Regions from separate parts of the Nocardioides sp. NPDC057772 genome, predicted to be linked through region 1. Evidence: riboswitches for the same ligand, from Rfam matches in the RefSeq annotation. Region 1 holds a riboswitch; the other holds the start of a gene.
The links. Region 1 has a riboswitch for cobalamin ahead of ACFVJS_RS03370 (FecCD family ABC transporter permease). Riboswitches for the same ligand answer to the same signal wherever they lie in the genome.
Positions count from the first base shown of each region.

Region 2: another riboswitch for cobalamin. It lies ahead of ACFVJS_RS19170 (nitrite reductase); the one in region 1 lies ahead of ACFVJS_RS03370 (FecCD family ABC transporter permease).

Region 1 covers NZ_JBHVKN010000009.1:39,601-47,486, reverse strand. Annotated here, with positions in the region: gene ACFVJS_RS03395 (cobyrinate a,c-diamide synthase) at 1-638, shown strand, start outside; gene ACFVJS_RS03390 (cobalamin biosynthesis protein) at 635-1,561, shown strand; gene ACFVJS_RS03385 ((2Fe-2S) ferredoxin domain-containing protein) at 1,549-1,905, opposite strand; gene ACFVJS_RS03380 (ribonucleotide reductase N-terminal alpha domain-containing protein) at 2,045-3,742, opposite strand; gene ACFVJS_RS03375 (ribonucleotide-diphosphate reductase subunit beta) at 3,742-4,740, opposite strand; cobalamin riboswitch at 4,865-5,082, opposite strand; cobalamin riboswitch at 5,173-5,355, shown strand; gene ACFVJS_RS03370 (FecCD family ABC transporter permease) at 5,469-6,488, shown strand; gene ACFVJS_RS03365 (ABC transporter ATP-binding protein) at 6,485-7,330, shown strand; gene ACFVJS_RS03360 (ABC transporter substrate-binding protein) at 7,327-7,886, shown strand, end outside.
Region 2 covers NZ_JBHVKN010000131.1:4,672-12,557, reverse strand. Annotated here, with positions in the region: gene cobM (precorrin-4 C(11)-methyltransferase) at 1-484, opposite strand, end outside; gene cobJ (precorrin-3B C(17)-methyltransferase) at 481-2,022, opposite strand; gene ACFVJS_RS19175 (precorrin-8X methylmutase) at 2,019-2,672, opposite strand; partial or broken gene ACFVJS_RS19170 (nitrite reductase) at 3,315-3,506, opposite strand; cobalamin riboswitch at 3,563-3,767, opposite strand; gene ACFVJS_RS19165 (aldehyde dehydrogenase family protein) at 3,808-5,250, opposite strand; gene ACFVJS_RS19160 (ion transporter) at 5,312-6,151, opposite strand; gene ACFVJS_RS19155 (sulfite exporter TauE/SafE family protein) at 6,218-7,009, opposite strand; gene ACFVJS_RS19150 (enolase C-terminal domain-like protein) at 6,999-7,886, opposite strand, start outside.

The DNA.
Region 1 (7,886 bases):
CCGCGGTCCCCGACGATGCGGACCTGGTCATCGTCGGCAACCCGACCAACCCCACCGGCGTACTCCACCCCGCCGAGACCCTCCGACAGCTCCTCCGCCCCGGCCGCCTGGTCGTGGTCGACGAAGCGTTCATGGACGCGGTGCCTGGCGAGCCCGAGACGCTCACCGCGGAGCGGGGCGAGGGGCTGCTGGCCATCCGGAGCCTGACGAAGCACTGGTCCATCCCGGGGGTACGCGCGGGCTACGTCGTCGGCGACGCCGCCGCGATCAGCGACCTCGAGGCCGTACGCACCCCATGGTCCGTCTCGGCCACCGCCGCCGCCGCGATGCTCGCCTGCGCCACCGAGCGCGCGAGCGCCGAGGCTCGTGACCGCGCCGAGCGGATCACCACCTGGCGGGACCACCTCGAGGCGGGCTTGCGAAAGCTGGGGATCGAGTACGTCCCCTCCACCGCCTCCTTCGTCCTGGCCCGCCCCGGCGCCGGGGTCCGGGAGGCCCTGCGCGAGCAGGGCATCGCCGTACGCCGGGCCGACACCTTCCCCGGGCTCGGCCCGGACTGGGTGCGGATCGCGGTGCGCCCCGAGGAGCCGACGGACCAACTCCTCACCGCCCTGCGGGAAACCAGGGGAGACCGGTGAGCCCGCGGGCGATCGGACTGTTGGCCGGCGTCGCGCTCGATCGCCTGCTCGGCGATCCGCGGCGCTACCACCCGGTCGCCGGCTTCGGCACGGTCGCGATGAAGGCGGAGCAGGCTTGGTACGCGGACGACCGCACCCGAGGCGTCCTCCACACCGCGACGCTGGTCGGGGGAGCGGTCGTCATCGGCGCTGCCGCCGAGCGACTCGCCCACGGCAGGATCGGGACGATGCTGGTGACCGCGGCCGCCACCTGGGCGGTCCTGGGCGGCCGCTCGCTGGAGCGCGAGGCGTTGGCCGTGCACGAACACCTGGACGAGGGGGACCTGCCCGCTGCGCGGCAGCGGCTCACCCACCTCGTCGGCCGTGACACCGCCGAGCTCGACGCCTCCGAGGTCTCCCGGGCCGTGATCGAGAGTGTCGCGGAGAACACCTCAGACGCGGTGGTCGCGCCGCTGGTGTGGGGAGCCGTCGCGGGCGTGCCCGGCCTCCTCGGCTACCGCGCCACCAACACCTTGGACGCGATGGTCGGCCACCACAACGACCGCTACGAGCACTTCGGCTGGGCCAGCGCGCGCCTCGACGACCTGCTCAACTTCCCCGGCTCGCGCCTGTCCGGCCTGATCACCCTGACCGCGATGCCGTCACGAGCGAGACAGGCCTGGCGGGCCTGGCGTCGCGACGCCGCCCAGCACCCGAGCCCGAACGCCGGCGTCGTCGAGGCCTCCTTCGCCGGTGCCCTCGACATCCGCCTGGGCGGCACCAACCGCTACTACGGCAACCGGGTCGAGCACCGTGCGGTGATGGGCGACGGCCGCGCCGCCACCCCCGCGGACGTCGTCGGCGCCACCACCCTGGCCCGCAAGGTCGGTATCGGCGCGGCCCTGGTCGCGGCGGCGTATGCGGCGGTCGCTCAGCGCCCGTGACGGAACGCCCGGGCCATCACCGCGGGTGGTGCCTCGGCGATGCCCGGCCCGCCGGCGCGGGTCCACTCGGCCAGCGCGTCGGTGACCTGCTCCGTGCCGGCCCGGGCGACCCAGACGGGCTTCGCCCCACGCTGCCGCCCCTCGGGTGAGGGGCCGACGACCACGACGTCTGCCCGTTCGCACGGGCCGAGGCAGTCGGCGATGCGTACGGTCGCCGACTCCCCGGCCGCCGCGTTCAGCGTGCTGAGCACGGCGGCATGGTCCACCCCGGGCGACTTCCGCTCGGTCCCGCAGCAGCAGCCGCGGCAGACCGTCAGCGTCGGCCGCCCGGCGGGGGCGCTCATCCTTCGCAGGCCTCGCAGTCCTGGCCGTTCTCGATGGCACAGACAGCGGCGTCGGTCCAGTCGTCCCAGCTCAGGTCGTCGATGGCGTCGGTGGGGGTCGGGTTCTCGTTCATGATCATGCCTCTGTCGTCGAAGTCGGTCAGTTGGTCCGGGTCTGCTTGCTGGCCTGGACGCCGGCGCGCGAGCGCAGGTAGTACAGGCTCTTGATGTTCGGGTCGAGCAGCGCGAGCTTGTGGATCTTGCTGATGTACTGCGGGGTCGCGTCGGCCTGGAAGAACAGGTTCAGCGACTGGGCCTGGTCGATGTAGACCTGGCGGTCGGACGCCCGGGCGAGCAGGATCTCTTGGTCGATCTCGTAGCCGGTCCGGAAGACCTCCTTCTCGAGGTCGTCGAGCCACGAGACGTGCTGGACCGAGCCACCGTGGTCGATGATGTCGGAGATGTGGGCCTGGTCGTAGACGCCACGCTCCTTCATCACCTCGACGAGGTTCTGGTTGGCCCGCGGCATCTCGCCGGCCGAGGTGGTCTGGTTCCAGACGTTGGCGACGTACGGCTCGATGCCCTGGCTGGTGCCGCCGACGATCACCGCGGTGCTCATCGTCGGCGCGATCGCCATCAGATGGGAGTTGCGCCGTCCGACACACCACTCCGGGATGCCCGCGACCGAGCCCATCCACCGCGAGGCGGCATCGGCACGCGACGAGATCCGCTCGAAGATGTCCTTGTTCAGCGCCGCCGCCTTGTCCGACTCGAACGGCACTCGCTGCTTCTGCAGGTAGTCGTGGTAGCCCATCACCCCGAGGCCCAGGCTGCGGGCCTTCTCGGTGTAGCGCACCGCCCGCTCCAGACCGCGGATGGTGCGCGCCTTGCGCAGGAACGCCTCGGCGACCGCGTCGAGGAAGACGGTGGCGACGTACGCGGTGTCCTGGTCCTTCCACTCGTCGTAGGTCGACAGGTTCAGCGAGGAGAGCACGCAGGTGTAGGAGTGGTCCTCGTCGCTGAACAGGGTGATCTCCGAGCACAGGTTGGAGGCCTTGTTGGCCAGTCCGTTGGCCTTGTAGGACTCGGTCTGGGCCGCGTTGACGGTGTCGACCTTCCAGATGTAGCCCTTGCCCAGCACCACCCGGATCTTCAGCACCCGCTGGTAGCGCTCCAGGGCGTCCTTGTCGCCGGCGAGCATCCGGTCGATGAAGGCCTGGCTGAAGATCCAGCCGACGTTCTTGTTGGCCGGCTCCCGGAAGATCAGGTCGGCGAGCTCGTAGAAGTCCGGGTGATCCACGGGCAGGTAGCCGGCCCAGGAGCCGCGGCGGGTGGCGCCCTGGCTGATCTGGTTGGTCATCTCCACGAAGTTGCAGAAGACCGGGACCACACCGTTGGCCTTGCCGTTGTCGCTGAACTTCGCGCCGCGGGGCCGGACGTCACCGAGGTACGCCGAGGTGCCGAACCCGTTCTGGGACAGGATCGCGGCTTCCTTGAGGGTCTCGTAGAAGCCCCAGACCGAGTCCTCGACGTAGGAGCCCTCGCACGAGACCGGCAGGCCCCGGTCGGTGCCGAGGTTCGACAGCACCGGCGTCGAGGGGGAGAGCCAGCCGTTCCAGATCGCCTCGAAGAACGGCTCTGTCCAGGAGACGCCGTCCTCACGGGGGTACATCTCGTCGGCCAGCCCGCCGGCGGTGGCCGCGATGGTCTCGTAGCGCTCGCGGACGCTCTGGTCCGCGACGGTGTACTTGGCCTTGAACATCGCGTAGCCCGCGGTGGTCATGAAGGCAGGCACGGTGCCCTCGGCCTGCAGTGCCTTGCGCTCGGCGGAGAGCGCCTCCCAGCTGGTGCTGCTCATCAGAACTCGAACTCCGTCTCGCCGATGTTGCGGTTGTATTCGTTGCCGGTGACCTGGAAGAAGTCGTGGAACTGGGTGCCGTTGATGCCGGCGTAGAACCACTCGGCGACCGGGTTGGTCTCGACCCCGAACAGCGGCTCCATCCGCATGTTCTCCAGGGTCATGTCGATGCGGGAGCGCACGAAGGCCTCCAGGTCGGTCTGCTCGATGCCGGTGATCGGACCGTCCGCGAAGAGCATCTCCACGATCCGGGCCTCGTGGGCGTAGAGGTGCTCGGCGACACCGCGGACGCGGGCGAAGAGGTCGTCGCGCTCGGCCTCGAACTTGTCGGCCGAGACGGTCGCGGCGTACTCGTCCAACGTCGTGTTGAACAGCCAGGCGCCGCCGGTGGCGTGCAGGTTCTCGTCGCGGGCGGAGAAGTTGATCCCGCTGATCACGTTCTGCAGCAGGTTCTTCCCGCCGGACTGGAAGTGCTTGAGGAAGGCGAAGTTGGAGTAGAGCACGCAGTTCTCCATCAACGTGAAGACGCTCAGCGCGTAGAGCAGGTCCTCGTCGGCGATGGCGTCCCACACGAAGGCGATCCGCTCGGCCAGCACCGGGTCGTTCTTGTAGGAGTCGTAGAACTCCTCGGTGTCGATCATCAGCGTCTTGTTGAGCTTCGCGTAGAACGGCGCGTGCATGTTCAGCTCGGCAAACGAGAAGGCGTTGGTCATCATCTGGATCTCGGGCCGCGGGAACGCGTGGAAGAGCCGGTCGCCCCACACCTCGCCGCCGAGGATCAGCTCGTAGATGGTGAACAGCTTCAGCGTCGTCTTGACCGCGGCCTGCTCGGCGTCGGTCATGTTGACCAGGAAGTCCTGCTTGTCGTTCTCGACCGGGATCTCCTCGGCCGTCCAGAAGATGCTGCGCTGCTTCTTGGCCAGCTCCTCGGCCATCGGATAGTCGAAGACGTACGCCGACTTCTCGGTGCGGATCGGTAGACCCTCGGTGTCGATCAAGCCCCATGCCCCTCGTTCACGCGGACCCGCGGCCCGCTGGATGTCTCGTGCATCCGTGCCGGGGCAGGAGAGGACGGCGTGGTACGCGCTCGATCCCCTGACCTTCCCTCGAGGTCGCGGACCCCACCAAGAGGTGGGCACTGGCAGGTCTTCGGACTCGTGGGCGTCATCGGGCTCGGTCCTACTGGCCGTCGCTTCCCAGGAGCCGGCTTGCTCCCAGTGCTTCGTGACGGCGGTCGTTCCCACTCACCGCTGCGGGGCAGTCCCGGACTCGCACCGGGTTCCCTCTTGCCTCTCCCGCCCCGTCGCCGGGATGGGAGAACCAGCTGCGGGGACCACTATATGCGGGAATTACATCAATGCAACTTCCTAGATGTTGTGCTTCGACGTGTCGTCGGCAACATGGTCGGCACGCGCCTACGGACACCGTGCTAGCCTCGGCGCCGAGTCGAACGCATCCCGATGGATGCCAGGGAACCCGGTGTGATTCCGGGACTGGCGCGCAGCGGTGAGGGTGACGACGACGCTAAGCAGCCACTGGGGCCGCGTCCCTGGGAAGGCAGCGTCGCCGGTTGAACCCGAGTCCGAAAACCTGTCGGCTCAGATGTACGTCACGGCCCTCGCGATCAGGGTCCAGAGGACTTGAGAGGCGGAGCGCCGTGGAGACGCTGGCCCGTGATGCCCGAGGTACCGCCGGCCGTGCTCGCACCGCCGGCGGAAGGCGACGGGTGCCGTTCGTGCCGCTGATCGCCGGCCTGCTGCTCGCCTCGGCGGCCAGTGTTGTGCTCTCCCTGGCCTTCGGCTCGGAGCGGATCCCCGTCGGCGAGGTCGTCACCGCGGTCGGCGACCGGATCCAGGGTGATGCCCCCGGCAGGTGGGACGTGATCGTGTGGGAGCTGCGCCTGCCGAGAGCCCTGATGGCGCTCGCCGTGGGGGCCGGACTGGCCGTGGCCGGGGCGGGTATGCAGACGCTGGTCCGCAACCCGCTCGCCGACCCGTTCCTGCTGGGCATCAGCTCCGGCGCCTCGGTGGGGGCGACCGCCGCGATCACCACCGGTGCGCTGGCCGGCCTCGGCACCTACGCGGTCTCCGGCGGTGCCCTGCTCGGGGCCGTCGGCTCGGCGATGCTGGTCTGGCTGGTGGCCACCGCGCAGGGTGGGCTGACGCCGATCCGGCTGGTGCTCTCGGGTGTGGTGCTCTCCTCGGGACTCTCCTCCATCGCCTCCTTCCTGGTCTTCATGAGCGACGATCCGCGCGCCGCCGACTCGGTGATGTTCTGGATGCTCGGCAGCGTCGGTGGCGCCAGCTGGGAGAAGCTGTGGCTGCCGGTGGCGCTCAGCCTTCTGCTGGGACTCGGGATGCTGGCTCTGCACCGCTGGCTGGACGCCCTGGCCGCCGGCCCGGAGACTGCTGCCGCGCTCGGTGTGAACGTGGCGGCGCTGCGTACGACTCTGTTCGTGGCTCTGGCCGTGCTCGTCGGGGTCCTGGTCGCGGTCAGCGGTGGGATCGGGTTCGTCGGCCTGATCGTGCCGCACGCGGCCCGGCTGCTCGTGGGCGCCCGGCACAGAGTGGTGCTGCCGGTCGCCGCCCTGGGCGGTGGGCTGTTCCTGCTCTGGGTCGACGTGCTCGCCCGGCTGGTGGCCCGCCCGCAGGAGATCCCGTTGGGGGTGGTCACCGGCGTGGTCGGCGCGCCGCTGTTCCTGCTGCTGCTCGGCCGCGGTCAGTACCGCTTCGGTAGCGAGCGATGAGCGGCGACCTGTCCCGGCCCGCGCTCCGGCTGAGCGGAGTCGCCGCCCGGCTGGGGGAGCGCGACGTGCTCCGCGACGTCGACCTGGACGTACCCGCCGGCACCCGCCTCGGGATCGTGGGCGTCAACGGGGTGGGGAAGTCGACCCTGCTGCGGATCCTGGCCGGCGTCCAGCGCCCGAGCGCCGGGACCGCCTACCTCGCCGACGACGCCGGCCGGCTCTCCGAGACGGTCCGGACCAGGTCGCGCGAGCGCGCCCGCCGGCTGGCGTACGTCCCTCAGGAGGAGGTCGCCTCCGCCGAGCTGCACGTCGGGGAGATGGTCGCGCTGGGCCGGGTGCCACGCACCCGGCCGTGGGCTCGAGGCGGACGCCAGGAACGCGAGATCGTGCGGGCGGCCCTCGACGCCGTCGGGTTGGCCGACCGCATCGACGATCCCTGCGACCGGCTCTCCGGGGGCGAGCGGCGCCGGGCGGTGATGGCTCGAGGTCTCGCTCAGGAGTGCCCGGTGATGCTCCTCGACGAACCCACCAACCAGCTCGACGTCGCCTGGCAGCTGCGCCTCCTGCAGACCGTCGCCGACCGGGTCGAGACCCTGGTGGCGACCATCCACGACCTCGATCTGGCGCTCCGCTCCTTCGACAGCCTCGCCGTCCTGGGCCGGCCGGCCGACAGCGATCCCGACACCGGCCCGGCGACCATCGTGGCCCACGGGCCGCCGGCCGAGGTGCTCGACACCATCCGCGTCGAGCACCACTTCGGCGTCGGCTCGGTCCAGGTGCCACATCCGCATCTGGACCAGCCACACCTGCTCATCCACCCTCGAAAGGACCGACCGGCATGACACAGCGTGCCCCCAGATCCGTACGCCGTCCCCACCTCGCCTGCGTCGCCGCGCTCGCGCTCGGCACGACGATCCTCACGGCCTGCGGAGCGGAGGGGACCGTCGCCGGTGACGCGGCGCGAAGCGCGATCACCGTCGAGAACTGCGGCGAGAAGCTGACCGTCGACGCGCCGGTCACCGAGCTGTACGCCTACGACGGCGGGATCATCTCGATCGCCCTGGCCGTCGGCGCCCGGGACGAGCTCGTCGCCGTCACCGGCCTGGCTCGAGACCAGCAGCTGCTCGAGCTGGCCTACCCCGACGACCGGGTCGACGAGCTCGAGATCGTGGGCGACGACCACCCGACGCTGGAGACCGTCCTGGCGCTCGACCCGCAGATGATGTTCGCGGGCTGGGGCTACGGGTTCAGCGAGTCGCGCAACCTGGTGCCGGAGATGGTGCAGGAGCGCGGCATCGAGACCTACCTGCTCAGCGAGACCTGCCGGCAGGAGGACGGGGCCCGCGGCACCATGGAGGCCTGGACGGCGCTGCGTACCGACCTGCTCAACATCGGCGA
Region 2 (7,886 bases), on a different contig from region 1:
ACTCCCCCTCCGGCATGGCCGTCGACCGGGCCTGGGTGCGAGTGAGGACCACCGACTGGGCCACCAGCGGGACGGTGAGCTCCCGTCCCACCAGCGCGGCTGCCGCCGCGTAGGCCGGCACCCCGGGCGTCACGTCCCACGGCACCTCGGCGACGTCGAGGCGCCGGGTCTGCTCCGCGACGGCCGAGTAGACCGACGGATCGCCGGAGACGAGGCGTACGACCTGCTTGCCGTCGCGGTGGGCGGCCACGATCGCGCCGACGATCTGGTCGAGGTCGAGCTTCTGGGTGTCGACCAGCTCGGCCTCGGGGCTGCAGTGCGCCAGCACCTCGGGGTCGAGGTAGGTGCCGGGGTAGAGCACGACGTCGGCAGCCTCGAGAAGGCGGGTCGCGCGTACGGTGAGCAGGTCGGCGGCGCCGGGGCCGGCGCCTACGAAGTGGACGGTCTGCTGGGTGGTCTGCTGGATGGTCTGCTGGATGGTCACAGCACGAACCTCGGCGTCCAGACCTGCCCGGCCGCGGTCACCCGGGTCGAGCTCGCCCCCACGATGACCAGGCACTTCATGTCGATGGTCGCCGGATCCAGCTCTCCGAGGGTGGTCACCGTCAGCGACTCCTCGGCCCGCCCGACGTCGCGACCGACGATGACGACGGTGTCGGGCTTGCGCTGCTCGAGGAGTACGTCGCGAGCCCGGCCGATCTGCTCGGTGCGCGAGCGCGAGGCGGGGTTGTAGATCGCCAGCACCAGGTCGGCGGCAGCGACCGCGCGCAGCCGGTCCTCGACGACGGACCACGGCTTGAGCCGGTCGGAGAGGGACATCACCGTGAAGTCCGCGCCGACGGGCGCGCCCGCCCGCGCCGCCACCGCCTGGACGGCGCTGACACCGGGCAGCACGGTGACGCGTACGTCGGCGTAGGCCGGGTCCGAAGCCGCCTCGAAGACGGCGGAGGCCATCCCGAAGACCCCGGCGTCGCCGCCGGAGACGACCGCGACCCGCTCCCCCGCGAGCGCCAGGTCCAGCGCGTGCCGCGCCCGGTCGACCTCGACCGTGTTGCCCGACGCGTGCCGCTGCAGCCCGGCGCGCTGCGGCACCCGGTTGACGTACGGCGCGTAGCCGACGACATGGCCGACCTCCGCCAGCACCGCACTCACCTCGGGCGTCAACCACCGGTCGGGTCCAGGCCCCAGCCCGACCACGAGCACCTCCCCGCGTGCCGCGGTCTCGACGGGCTCGGCCACCGACGACGCCGCCGAGGACGTCTGTCGCATGCGGTCTGCCGAGGCGGGAGCGGGAGCCGTGTCGCCAGGGACCACGATGAGCGAGAAGTACGGCACCGACTCCGGGTCGACGTCGGCCACCGGCAGCCAGCGCTCCTCGGGCTGCGAGGCACGCTCGACGTACCAGGCGCCCTCGAGCCGACCGGCCGCGGCCAGCGCGGAGCGAACCGCCGGGAAGGTCCGGCCGAGCTTCATGATGATGGCGGCCTCGGTGTCGGCCAGGCGCCGGGCGAGCTCGGGCTCGGGCAGGGTGCCCGGCAGCACCGTGAGCACGTCGGTCTGGCGGACCAGTGGTGTCGAGACGGCCGCGGTGGCGGCCGCGAAGGCGGGAACACCCGGCACGACGGAGGTCTCGTAGACCTCCTTGAACCGGTCGTGGAGATACATCGAGGAGCCGTAGAAGAGCGGGTCGCCCTCGGCGAGCAAGACCACGTCGCGGCCGGCGTCGAGGTGGGCCGAGAGCCGGACCGCGCAGGACTCGTAGAACTCGGCCATCGCCCCGACGTACCCGCCGGGGTGGCTCGTGGTGCCCGTCGTGACCGGGTAGCGCAGCTCCTCCTCCACCGCGTCGGCCGGGATCAGCGCGGACGCGATGCGGCGGGCGTGGGACTGCTTGCGCACGCCGGCGTGATAGGCGACCACCGGGGCCGCACCGATCAGCCGGGCTGCCTTGAGGGTGATCAGCTCGGGGTCGCCGGGGCCGATGCCGACGACGGTGAACCGTCCAGGGGTCGGGACGCTCATTCCTGCTCCTGGGCGAGTGCGTTGAGTGCGGACGAGGTCATCGCGGAGCCGCCACGGCGGCCCCGGACGGTGACGTAGGGGATGTCGATGCCGTGGTCGTCGGCGAAGGAGGCGAGCGCCTCCTTGGACTCGGCGGCGCCGATGAAGCCGACCGGGCAGCCGACGATCGCGGCCGGCCGCGGGCCGCCGTCGAGGATCATCTCGAGCAGGTGGAAGAGCGCCGTGGGGGCGTTGCCGATGGCGACCACCGCGCCCTCCAGATAGGGCTCCCACAGCGCCAGCGCGGCGGCGGTGCGGGTGGTGCCCCAGGCGCGGGCCAGCGCCGGGACCCGGTCGTCGCCGAGCATGCAGAGCACCTCGTTGTCGCGCGGGAGGCGGCTGCGGGTGACCCCGGTGGCGACCATCGTCGCGTCGCACAGGATCGGTGCGCCAGCCTCCAGCGCGCCGCGCGCGGCCTTCACCAGGCCGGGGTGGATGTCCAGGTCGGCGGCGAGATCGACCTGGCCGCTGCCGTGGATCATCCGGACGGCGAGCCGCTCGGCGTCCGCGGGTACCGCGGAGAGGTCGGCCTCGCGCCGGATGGTCGCGAAGGAGTCGACGTAGATCGCCGGTCCCTGGTCGATGTAGTCGTAGCGCCGGGTCGGACGCACCGGCGGTGTGGGCACGAGTACGCCGCGCCACGGCGTCACCACGACCGCCGGCGCCCGCTCCACCAGCGCCTCGACGGCGGCCCGGTCCAGGGCGCCGTCGGTGGCCGCGACGTGCTCGCCGCCGAGCACCTCGCCGAACCCCAGTTCCGGAGCCTCCGCCGGCATCCGCGAGTCGGCCTCGACCGGCTCGACCAGCGGGCGGTCGAGCTCGGAGACGTGCCAGGGCGCCGACGGCCCCTCTCCGCGTACGTCCAGGAAGCGGGTGGCCAACGAGACCAGCCGACCAGCGGCCTCGGTGAGCGGCACGACCGGCCCGCACGAGTCGCCGACACGCAGCTGACCCTCGGCCTCCGAGAGCGCCACCAGCCCGAGGTCGCACTCGCGCGAGACCAGGTCGCCGCGGCCGTCGTCGAGCACGAAGAGGAACCGCCCGGGCAGCGCTGCCAGCCGCGGCGAGGCGCACAGCAGCCGGTCCAGCGTCGCGGCGACGCCGCGCAGGTCGGCCCGTCCCCCGGCGAGCCCGGTCTGCGGGGAGACCATCACGTTGCGTACGAGCTCGTGGGTCTGCGCCGGCACCAGACCAGTCGCCTTCAGCGCGGTGAGCACCTCAGCGGGCAGGGCACCGTCGACGGCGGGCAGCCCGCGCACCTGCAGGTTGGCGCGTCCGGTGAGATAGACGCGGCCGTCGCCGTAGGTCTCGGCGACGGAGACCAGCGACAGCAGCGAGGCGGAGGAGACGGACCCGCCGATCAGGCGCAACCGCACCAGGAGACCGTCCTCGGCCGGCCACGGACGGCCGACTCCCGGGCACCGGTCGGATCGGACTCGCGACATCAGAACACCTGCTCTGCGGTCATGTGCCCTTCCGCGGGACACGTGGTGACCTGGCGGCGGGCGCCGCCAGAGCCAGCAGGTCTTCGGACTCGGAATCGATCGGAGCGGAGCGCCTTCCCGGAGCCAGGCTCCAGTGGCTGCCCTTCCCGGGAGAAGAGCGTGCCCGCCCGTCATCCTCACCGCTGCGCGTCAGTCCCGGACTCTCACCGGGTTCCCTGACCCCATCAGGCATGGAGTACGACTGGCAGGGCGAGACTACCTGGCGTCGGCGACGAACGGACAGCCAGCCTTGCTACGACGCTCAGAACGGGTAGCGCTCGATCTCCGACTGGATCGTGACCCACTGGATGTCGCAGAAGGTGTCCATGTTGGCCGAGGTGCCGAAGTGGCCGCCGACGCCGGAGGCCTTGGCACCGCCGAAGGGGGCGACGGCCTCGTCGTCGACGGTCTGGTCGTTGATGTGCACCGCTCCTGAGGTGATCCGGTCGGCGAGCTCGAAGGCCTTGAACGGGTTGGCGGTGAGCAGCGACACCGAGAGGCCGTACTCGGAGGAGTTGATGATCTCGATCGCCTCCTTGACGCTCTCGTAGCCCACGACCGGGGCGACCGGGCCGAAGATCTCCTGACTGAAGGCCGGACTGTCCAGGGGTACGTCGGCGAGGACCGTCGGACGGTAGAAGAGCCCGTCGTGGGTGCCACCGGCCAGCAGCGTCGCACCTGCCGCGACCGTGCCCTCGACGATGTCGTGCACGCTCTTGAGCTGCCGCTCGTCGATGATCGGGCCCAGCGCGTTGGCCGGATCGGTCGGGTCGCCGACCGAGATGGCCTCGGCCTTGGCGGCCAGCTTGGTGGCGTACTCCTCCACCTTGTCCTTGGGGACCAGGTGACGACCGGTGGTCATGCAGATCTGGCCCTGGTGGAGGAAGGATCCCCAGGCGCCGGCGGAGGCCGCGGCGTCGATGTCCGCGTCGGGCAGCACCAGCAGTGCGTTGTTGCCGCCGAGCTCGAGGTGGACCTTCTTCAGCAGCGGGCCGGCGGCCTCACCGATCTTGCGGCCGGCGGCTGTGGAGCCGGTGAAGGAGATGCAGGGCACGTCCGGATGGGCGACCAGTGCGGCACCGACCTCGGCGCCTGCCGGGAGCACGTGCAGGAGCCCCTCGGGCAGCCCGGCCTCGGCGAGGATCTCGGCGAGCACGAGACCGCCGGAGATCGACGTCCGCGGGTCCGGCTTGAGCACGACCGCGTTGCCGAGCGCCAGGGCCGGAGCGACCGAGCGCATCGAGAGGATCGCCGGGAAGTTGAACGGGCTGATCACGCCGACGACGCCGACCGGGACATGCCGGCCGATCGAGACCCGCGGCTTCATGCTGCGCAGCATCTGTCCGTACGGCTGGGCCGCGAGCGCCGCGGCCGCGTTCAGCTCGGAGGTCACCAGCATCGCCTCGAAGCCGGCCTTGCCCTGGCCAGACCCGGCCTCCGGCACCAGCCAGCGGGTCAGCCGGTCGGGGTCTGCCTCGAGGATGGCGGCCGCCTTGGTCATCACCGCGGCGCGCTCGGTGTAGGGCAGCGCTGCCCAGGTCCGCTGCGTCTGCTTGGCGGTCGCGACCGCCTTGTCGAGGTCGGCGACGTCGGCCTGGCCGATCGTGGCGATGGTCTCCCCGGTCGCGGGGGCCGTCACTGCCATCGTCCCGGCGCCGCCGGGCACGAAGGCTCCGTCGAAGATCTTCTCGTCCCAGATGCTCATGACGCCCGAGGCTATGACCGGCGCCACACCCTGACCAGGCCCAGCTTCCGCCCAGCGGAAGTCAGAGCTGGACCTCGTCGCCGGCGGTCCCTGCGCTCCGCAGCTCGGCCCGGGTGACGGCCAGCTCCTCGCGTACGGCGGTGAGGTCTTCGCGCAGCGAGGTCAGGATGGCCATCATCTCGGCGTCGGACTCCTCCTCGTGCTTGGTGAGGGTCTCGACGCTCTCCATGCCGGAGACGACGACGGCGAGGAAGAGGTTGAGGACCGCGAAGGTCATCACCAGGATGAAGACGACGAAGAAGATCCACGCCGAGGGATCTTCGGCCATCACCTCGCGGGCGATGTCGGGCCAGGCCTCGCCGGTCATGGTCTGGAAGAGCGTGAACGCGCTGGTGCCGAGGTCGCCGAAGTAGTCCGGCGCGATCTCCCCATAGAGGTTGGTCGAGATGACCACCGCGACGTACATCATCAGCACCAGCAGCGCGGCGACCGAGCCCATCCCCGGCATCGCCGCGATCAGGCCGTCGACGACGCGACGCATCGAGGGGACCGAGTTGACCAGGCGCAGCACGCGCAGGATCCGCAGCGCCCGCAGCACCGACATCGGCCCGGTCGCCGGCACCAGCGCGATCGCCACGATCGCGGTGTCGAAGATGTTCCACGGGTCGAGGAAGAACTTCGGGCCGTACGCCACCAGGCGCAGCACCAGCTCTACGACGAAGACCCCGAGCAGCAGGCTGTCGAAGAGCGCCAGCTCGTGGGCCAGGTGCTCGGGCACCATCGTCTCGACGCCGAGCACCACCGCGTTGACGATGATCACGCCGATGATGATCTTCTGGAAGGTCTCGTTGTCGACCAGCGCACGCACCCGATCGCGCACCGAGACGTTGCTCGAACCCATGAACGGTTGTCCTCCTCAGACCTGGCTGCGACCCGTGACAGCGGCCCGGAGCCTACTGCACACGATCTACTGGGTCGCCAGGTGCAGCGCGAGCCCGAGACCCGCCAGACCGACCAGCCAACGCAGCGGGCGCTCGGGCGCGACCCGGACGATCGCGGGCCCCAGGAAGCCACCGAGCACGGCGCCCACGCCGAGGGCGACCGCGGCGGGCCAGTCGACCGGAGCGAAGAAGACGTACGCGACCGCGGCGGTGCCGTTGGCAACGCCCGTAGCGACGTTCTTGACCGCGTTGGTGATCGCGAGCGCCTCGGTGCGCTCGAGGACGAGGACCGCGAGCGCGATGATGCCGACGCCGGCCCCGAAGTAGCCGCCGTAGATGCCGAGCACGAACACGGCCGCGCCCCAGGCGAACCCGCGGGCGACCGTACGCCGCCGCTCGTGGCCGAGCGGAACCCGCCGCGGCGCCCTCGTGGTCGCGAGCGCTGCCGCCCAGACCCGGATCCGGTCGCGGAGCAGCAGCAGGATCGCACCGGCCCCGACGAGCCAGGGCACGACCGCCTCGAACGCCTCGGCCGGCGTGGTGAGCAGCAGGGCCGCACCGACGGCACCACCGAGGAAGGAGGCCAGGGCCAGCCAGGCGATCCGCCTACCCTGACCTCGCAGCTCGCGCCGTGATCCGGCGATGGTGCCGCCGGTGACGCCGAACATGGCCACCGTGTTGGTGACGTTGGCGACCACCGGCGGCAGCCCCGCGGCCAGCAGGGAGGGATAGCTGACCAGCGAGGCCAGACCGGCCACCGAGCCGGTCAGGCCCGCGCCGATGCCGGCGAGCAGGAGCCAGACGAGCTCAGCGGACAAGGCACGGGCGCTTGGGGTCGAACGTCCAACCCTCCACCAGGTACTGCATCGCGACGCCGTCGTCACGCACACCGAGCCCGTGCTCGAGGTAGAGCTCGTGCGCGGCCGCGACCCGGTCGCGGTCGAGCCGGATCCCGAGACCGGGGGCGGTCGGCACCGCGACGGCACCGTCGCGGATCTCCAGCGGCGACTCGGTCAGCCCCTGCCCGTCCTGCCAGATCCAGTGGGTGTCCAGGGCGGTGATCTCTCCCGGTGCGGCGGCGCCGACATGGGTGAACATCGCCAGCGAGACGTCGAAGTGGTTGTTGGAGTGGGAGCCCCAGGTCAGCCCGAAGTCGTGGCACAGCTGGGCGACGCGGACCGAGCCGGACATCGTCCAGAAGTGCGGGTCGGCCAGCGGGATGTCGACGGCGTTGGTGCGGATCGCGTGGGACATCTGGCGCCAGTCGGTGGCGATCATGTTGGTCGCCGTACGCAGACCGGTGGCGCGCTTGAACTCCGCCATGATCTCGCGCCCCGAGTAGCCGCCCTCGGCGCCGCAGGGGTCCTCGGCGTACGCGAGCACGTCGTCCTTGCCCCTCAAGAGCCGGACCGCGTCGGCGAGCAGCCAGCCGCCGTTGGGGTCGAGGGTGATCCGGGCATCGGGGAAGCGCTCGTGGAGGGCGGTCACCGCGGCGACCTCCTCCTCGCCGGCGAGGACGCCGCCCTTGAGCTTGAAGTCGGCGAAGCCGTAGCGAGCCTGGGCGGCCTCGGCGAGACGCACGACCGCCTCGGGGGTCAGCGCGACCTCCCTGCGCAAGCGCTCCCAGTCATCGGCGGCATCGGGCTCGCGCAGGTAGGGCAGGTCGGTCTTGTCGGGGTCCCCGACGTAGAAGAG